DNA from 2 places in the Clostridium senegalense genome. Region 1 is predicted to be linked to the other one. Evidence: riboswitches for the same ligand, from Rfam matches in the RefSeq annotation. Region 1 holds a riboswitch; the other holds the start of a gene.
The links. Region 1 has a riboswitch for lysine ahead of KQI36_RS11820 (amino acid permease). Riboswitches for the same ligand answer to the same signal wherever they lie in the genome.
Positions count from the first base shown of each region.

Region 2: another riboswitch for lysine. It lies ahead of lysA (diaminopimelate decarboxylase); the one in region 1 lies ahead of KQI36_RS11820 (amino acid permease).

Region 1 covers NZ_JAHLNC010000006.1:167,660-171,849, forward strand. Annotated here, with positions in the region: gene KQI36_RS11815 (ligand-binding sensor domain-containing protein) at 1-1,733, shown strand, start outside; lysine riboswitch at 1,841-2,014, shown strand; gene KQI36_RS11820 (amino acid permease) at 2,206-3,651, shown strand; gene orr (ornithine racemase Orr) at 4,048-4,190, shown strand, end outside.
Region 2 covers NZ_JAHLNC010000001.1:1,008,453-1,012,642, forward strand. Annotated here, with positions in the region: gene KQI36_RS04740 (ABC transporter ATP-binding protein) at 1-625, opposite strand, end outside; gene lysA (diaminopimelate decarboxylase) at 1,191-2,486, opposite strand; lysine riboswitch at 2,613-2,789, opposite strand; gene eutM (ethanolamine utilization microcompartment protein EutM) at 3,057-3,347, opposite strand; gene KQI36_RS04755 (phosphate propanoyltransferase) at 3,461-4,111, opposite strand; gene KQI36_RS04760 (acetaldehyde dehydrogenase (acetylating)) at 4,111-4,190, opposite strand, start outside.

The DNA.
Region 1 (4,190 bases):
AAAAAGAAATTTTTAAAAAGGGTGGATTGACAGATGAATTCATAACATCTATATATGAAGATGATAAAGGAAATTTATGGATTGGAGCTGCCTTAAATGGTGGAATTATAAAATATAATAGAGAAAAAGGAACAGTGAAAAATTATACAAGTCATATAGTGGATGATAATTGTTTAAGTATGAATAGTGTTAAATGTATAAGGGGAGATGATGTAGGAAATTTATGGATAGCCACTAATTATGGATTAAATAAATTTAATCCTAAAACAGAGGAGTTTACAGTATATACAGAAAGTGAAGGATTATCTAATAATTTTGTTTATGGTCTTCTTATAGATGAAGAACAAAATCCATGGATGAGTACTAACAATGGTATGTCAAAGTTAGATATAAAACAAAATAAATTTTTAAAATTTAATGTAACAGATGGATTGCAAAGTAATGAATTTAATTCTTATTCTATGTTTAAAAGTAAATCAGGAGAAATGTTTTTTGGTGGAATTAATGGATTTAATACATTTTATCCTAAAAATCTGAATCAAGATAATTATATTCCAAAGGTAGTTATTAAAGAGGTTTTATTTAATGGAAATATACTAAAGTATAATAAAAACATTACACTTAAATATAATGAAAATCACTTTAATGTAGAATTTTTTCTTCCAGAATACAATAATACATCTAAAACTGAATATTGCTATAAATTAAATGGATTTGATAAAGAATGGGTATATTGTAAAAATAGAAATTACGGTAATTACACTAATATACCACCAGGAAAATATGTATTTACAGTTAAAGCAAGAAATACTGCAGGGGTTTGGAGTGAGGAAACTAAGTTATCGATAAATATAATGAATCCGCCTTGGAAAACTCCTATTGCATATTTTATTTATATTTTAATATTAACTTTACTTATATATATAATATGGAATTATGTAAATATATTAGAAAAGATGGTTCATCAAAGAACTTTGGAACTTAATACAAAATTAAAGGAAAATAAAAAATTATATGACAAATTAATAGAGACAGAGAGATATAAAAATAACTATTTTATTAATTTATCGCACGAATTAAGAACTCCATTAAATGTTGTTATGTCTACACTTCAACTTTTAAATAGGTTTACTATAGATAGAATAGCAATACAAAATGAAAAAATGATATACTATTTAGATGTCATGACAAAGAATTCTAATAGATTGCTAAGGCTTATAAATAATATAATTGATACATCTAAGATTGATTCAGGAAGCTATAAAATTCATATACAAAAGGTAGATATAGTTTATTTAGTTGAGGAATTAGCGTTATCTATGAAAGAATTTATAGAGGATAAAGGCATAGAGCTTATAATTGATCCTGAGATTGAGGAAAAGATTATAGAGTGTGATCCAAGTGATATTGAAAGATGTATTATTAATTTAATAGGAAATTCAGTTAAATTTACTAATAGAGGTGGACTTATAGAAATAAAGATATTTGATAACGGTGATACTGTTTCAATATCTGTAAGAGACACTGGTGTTGGTATAGACAAACAGAATCATGAAAGTATATTTAATAGATTTTCACAAGCTTATGATAAATCGTCAGAAGAGCATGGAGGAAGTGGGCTTGGATTAACACTTACAATGCAATTGATAAAACTTCATAAAGGAACTATTGAGTTGAAAAGTGAATTAGGTAAAGGAAGTGAGTTTATAATAACTTTGCCACTTTATCAATAATGTTTAATGAATGAAAAAAAAGAATATATATTTAATTCTGAAAAAGATAATATCTATTGACTTAAAAGTTTAAAGGATGCATAATAATACATATATTAAAAGTAAATAATTAAGATAGAGGAGCAAAATTAAAGAGTATTATTATGGAGATAAGCACGATGAAGTAATAAGAAAGGGAATTTTGCCGAAGTTAATAGTGTATGCTTTAAGGCTATTGGCTGGTTTTATATAGAATATATATAAAACTGTCACAAAATATTTTGTGGAGGGCTATTACTTTATAAACTTTGAAGATTATTTTTAAAAGGAATTCGAAGCCATAAGTATATGCTTATGGCTTTTTCTTTTTTAAAATGTGAATAATTATTCAGTTTATTCAATGTGTATGTATCTTGGTTAATTACTTATGGGAATTAATAATTGAGCAGTTATTATGGATTACCTAATAAAATGCCCATAAGGAGGAAGCGTAATGAAAAACAATGAAGAGTTACAAAGAGGTTTAAAATCACGACACCTAAACATGATTGCAATGGGAGGTGCAATAGGGACAGGCATATTTCTTGCAATGGGGGATACCATACATAAGGCAGGGCCAGGAGGCGCACTAATAGCATATGGGTTAATTGGTGTTATGGTATATTTTTTAATTACTAGTTTAGGTGAAATGGCTACATATATGCCTATATCTGGTTCTTTTAGTGCTTATGCAACAAAATTTATAGATCCATCATTGGGATTTGCACTTGGTTGGAATTACTGGTATAACTGGGCAATAACAATAGCTGCAGAGATGGTAGCTGGTGGTTTGATAATGAAATATTGGTTTCCAGATGTAAAGCCGGTTATCTGGAGTATTGTATTTTTAACTATAATAGTAGGGTTGAATTTATTATCTTCTAAAGCTTTTGGTGAATCAGAATATTGGTTTGCTAGTATAAAAATTATAACAGTAATAATATTTTTATTAATTGGAGTTTTAACTATTTTAGGAATAATAGGCGGAGAAAAAATAGGATTTAAAAACTTTACTGCAAATGGAGGACCTTTTGTTGGAGGGAAGAATTCAATATTTATGATTTTTTTATTAGCTGGATTTGCTTTTCAGGGAACAGAACTTGTTGGTGTTGCAGCAGCTGAAAGTGAAAATCCAGAGAAAACTATACCTAAAGCAGTAAGTACTATATTTTGGAGAATATTAATATTCTATTTAGGAACGATTGTTATTATTGGGGCTATAATACCTTATACAGAGTTAGGAGTAGAACAGAGTGCCTTTACGGTTGTTTTTGAAAGGGCAGGAATATCTATGGCTGCATCAATAATGAATGCTGTAATTTTAACATCTATATTATCAGCAGGAAATTCTGGAATGTATGCATCAAGTAGAATGTTACATGCTATGGCTAAAGAAGGAATGGCACCAAAAACTTTTGCAAAAACCAATTCAAAAGGAGTTCCTGTTAATGCTATAATATTAACTACTTGTATTGCATCAATATGTTTTTTAACAGGAATTTTTGCAGAAAATACAGTTTATGTGTGGTTAGTAGCGGCATCAGGATTAGCAGGATTTATAGCTTGGGTAGGTATTGCACTTTGTCACTATAGATTTAGAAGAGCTTATATAGCACAAAATAAAAAATTATCTGATTTAAAATATAAAGCTAAGTTATACCCATTAGGACCAATTATTGCATTGGTAATGTGTGTAATAATAATAATAGGACAAGGATATAGTTATTTAAGTGGGGATACAATAGATTGGCAAGGATTGATAGCATCTTATATTGGATTACCATTATTTATAATTTTATATGGTGGATATAAAATTAAAAATAAGACTAAAGTAGTAAAATTAGAAGATGTTGATTTGAAATATAATGAAAAAGATGAAAATAATAATAAAATAGCATAATTAAAAAGTAGATAGTGGAGAGGATAATAAAATTGAACAAATATTTTATTTGAAATTATATTATAACTTTATGGTTGTAACCTAAGCCTAAAAAAACTCTTCACTATCTATTAATTACATGTAATATTTAAATTTTTCTTTAATGTATATGTGAATGGAATTATGTTATTGGCAAGATATCCTTCAAAAAATATGTAGAATGATAGTGTAGCAGCTATGAAATAATGTGATTTAATGGTATTATTATACTAATAATAAATTATAAATTCTAAATATTTTGATTAAAATAATAAAAGAATTTAAATTATCTAAAAAAATTATATAGTTATACGTAAGACATATTATTAAAATACATAATATGTTTTAACAGGGCTTTAAATAGGGGGTTGTGGGAATATGCGAAGAAGTTATCCTTGTATAGAAGTAGATTTGAATAAGTTAGCACATAATTGCAAGACAATTTTGAAATTATGCAATGATCAAGGAATAGAAGTAGTTGCTATAACAAAAGGGTTTTGTGCTAAAAAGCCTATAGTTAA
Region 2 (4,190 bases), on a different contig from region 1:
TTGTATCACCATACCAACGATAATATTTTTCATAATTTTCAATCATTTCTTCAAATATATTCTTTTTTTTCTTAGCAAGATATTTAACAAGGAAATACCTTACTGGGGTTACTACCATCACTAAAATACTTAGTCTCCAATCTATAACTATTAACCCTACAATTCCTACCATAATTCTAAAAATACTTGTAACAATATAAAATGTACTTTGGTTAGCTATTTGAGATATATTATTGATATCAGTTCTTAAATTACTCATTATTTCTGCATAATTTGTACTACAAAAAAAATCCATTTTAAGTTTTAAAGTATGTTTAAAAGCTTCTTTTTCAAGATTATATGACAATATATTTTCTATATAAGAACGATATTTAGTTTCAACTATACCCAGACATTGAATAATAATTATTAACATCAATGTATATATAGAATATTTTGTAATAATATCAAAATTTTTCATAACTAACCCTTCGTCTATTAACTTTTGATTAATAAACGGAGTTATTAAACTTAAAGCAGATGATATTATTATGCAAGTAATAACTAGTATTATTTTCCACTTATATGGTTTAAATAATTGTATTATCTTATTTATTATTTCTTTGTCATCTTTTTTTATATTCATAAAATCTTTCCTTTAAAAAATTATTTGACATGTATATTTTTTCTTGTGACTAAAATAATATATAAAAAAAATATATATGTCAAATAATTATATTAAAATAATTTTATTGAATAAATGTAATTTTATTCATATAATTATTAAAAAAAATTTTATTTTATTAAATTTTTTTATTATTAATGATAATTTATTTAATATAATATTATAATTTTAAATATTTTTTTTGTTTCACTGTTTTCAAATACATAAAATGTAATTTTTAAAGTAATTATTATAGAAAATATTTATTGTTGTAAAATTATAAAATATTTATAAAATTCATTTTTAATTAATATTTATTCTAAAATTTTTAAATTTAAAATAGATAAGTTTTAACTATTAATATTTCGAATAGTTGTATATATCTTTTTCTGTTTATTTCGACATCTTAACTAATAATAAACTTTAAATAACCTATTGTAGCTCTTACAAATTAATTTTTTATATTTCTATATTTTTATAAACCCACAATTTTAATTTCTAAAATTGTGGGTTTAACTTTAACATTCTATTTTTTAATTTTTTTCTTTTATACTACTTCTAATTTAAATAAATCTTCATAGCTTTGTCTTTTACATATTAATTTACTTTTTCCATTTTGTACTGATACTACTGCTGGTTTTGTTATTTTATTGTAGTTTGATGCCATTGAATATCCATATGCACCAGTTGATGAAACTATTAATATATCTCCACTTTTTATGTCCATAATATTAGTATCTGTTATAAGTATATCACCACTTTCACAACACTTACCTGATATTGTAACTTGGTTTTTTCTCTTTTCCCCTATTTTGTTAGCAATTGCACATTCATATCCTGCTTGGTATAAAGATGGTCTTATATTATCTGTCATTCCACCATCTACACTTACATAAGTTCTTATACCTTTTATATGTTTCATAGCTCCTACTGTATATATTGTACTTCCCCCATTTGCTACTATTGACCTTCCTGGTTCTATTATTAAAATAGGTACTTTTATATCAATTTTTTTACATACTTCCTCTGTTTTTTCTATTATAGCTTCACAGAATATTTTTATTGTTTTCGGTTTATCTTCTTCCGTATAATAAACCCCAATCCCTCCACCTAAATCTACTTCTTTTATATCTATATTATAGGATTCCTTTATTTCTTTTACTAAGTTCATCATTATTTTAACTTCATCTAAATACGGCTCTACTTCAAATATTTGTGACCCTATATGCGCATGTATCCCTACCAACTCTATATTTTTATAATTATTCAATTTCTCTAATGCGTTATATAACTCTCCATTTGATAACGTAAATCCGAACTTAGAGTCAATTTGTCCAGTTTTTATATATTCATGTGTGTGCGCTTCTATTCCAGGAGTTATCCTAAAGTAAACAGCTTGCTTTTTACCTTTTTCTTCACAAATTTTTTCTAATAATTCTAATTCATAATAGTTGTCTACAACAAATCTTCCAACTCCTAGTTCTACACCCATTTTTATTTCTTCTATTGTTTTATTATTTCCATGAAATAATATTTTTTCCATAGGGAATTGGGCCTTATATGCTGTATATAATTCTCCTCCTGATACTACATCAAGATATAACCCTTCTTCATTTATTAACTTACACATATATATAGGTAAAAATGCTTTACCTGCATAAGCCACTCTATTATTTTCTTTATTTACTCTAAAATGTTTTACATACTCTCTACAGTTATTTCTAACTAACTCTTCATCAAATACGTAAAGTGGTGTTTGATATTTTTCTCTAAGTTCTTTACAACTTACACCCCCTATATACAATTCATTTTCTCTTACCAACATAGTTCCTTGTAATTTCATAATAGTTTCCTCCCAATTTTTGGTATTTTGCTTTTGCTACAGGGTGTGTATATCTTTTTAAATATAAAAAACCCCTTAAGTAACACTTAAGGGGACATAAAATCAATATAAATATACCATTTATTCCTCAAATGTAGCTCAACACAATTTAAACTTGTGACAGTTATGCATATATTTTATACATACCCAGGTATATAACCTTAAAGCATAAGTTATATCCTTCGGCGATAACTCCTTTTCCAATAAATCATTGTGCTTACCTCATTATTGGTACTTATAACTATCGCGACCTCTACAATCAATATTCTTTTATTTAATACGTTATTTTACATATGATTTTTATATTTGTCAACAGTTTTATATTTTATTTAATATAAATCTATTTTATTTCTACTTATATTTGTACTAACAAACTCATATGCAAATCTTTTTATAAAATATTTATTTTCTATTATTAACCTAAAATAATTAATCTGATTTTATTTAACTAAATTTTTATAAAAAGGAGCTATTGCTCCATTAACTTTTACAAGTTAATTTTGCAATAACTCCTTTATTTTAATTAAAATACTATTTTGTAGCTTCTTTAGCTGTTGGAAGAATTACTTCAACCTCAGAATGTGGACGAGGTATTACATGAACTGATGTTAATTCTCCAACACGTTGTGCAGCAGCAGCTCCAGCATCTGTAGCAGCTTTAACAGCTCCAACATCTCCTCTAACCATAACAGTTACAAGTCCGCCTCCAACATATTCTTTACCTATTAAGTATACATTTGCAGCTTTAACCATAGCGTCTGCTGCTTCTATTGCTCCTACTAAACCTTTTGTTTCTATCATTCCTAATGCATCGTATTTCATTTGAAAATCCTCCTAAATATAGTTATTTTTTTATTTTATTTTTAATTATAAACTCTTATTTTAATGATATTACCTTTTTAATTATAAACTCTTATTTTAATCTTGTGGTTTTCTTATTTTACTATTGTTATTTTTGATTTTGAGTTAATGCCCATTGCATTAGCTTCTTCTATGTCAAGATGGCATTCAAGCTTTGAAGTATCATTAGCTCTAATAGCGACGTTGCTATATGTTCCGCCTCTTAAATCATCAAATTTTATTGATACTATCTCTCCATCACACACGCCTAAATTTTTAGCATCTTCAGGTGTCATATGAATATGTCTTTGTGCAACTATTAAACCTTCTTCTAGCTGAACAGAACCTTTTGGTCCAACTAGTGTAATTCCAGCTGTTTTGCTTAATTCTCCAGACAATCTTACATATTGTGCTGCTCCAAGTTTAATGCAGTCTCCCATTAGCACTTCAATTTGAGACTTACTTCTTGCTGGTCCAAGGATTCTAATCTTTTCAATGGCACCTTTTGGTCCACAAATTGTTATAGTTTCCTTGCATGCATATTGTCCAGGTTGAGATAAATCTTTAAGTTTTGTAAGGTTATAACCTTCGCCAAATAAAGTATTTATATCTTTTTGTGAAAGATGTGCATGTCTATTAGAAACACCTACTGGAATTTCAGATGAATTTCCACCAATTGTAGCATTTGATCCTTTATCCTTTACAGCTTCTAATAAAACCTTTAGTAATTCTTCATAATTTTCCATTAGTTGTTCCCCTTCATAGTAGCAATTATTTGATTAACTAAGTCTAAAAGTTCTTCATTTTTTCCGCTTTCATTCTTAG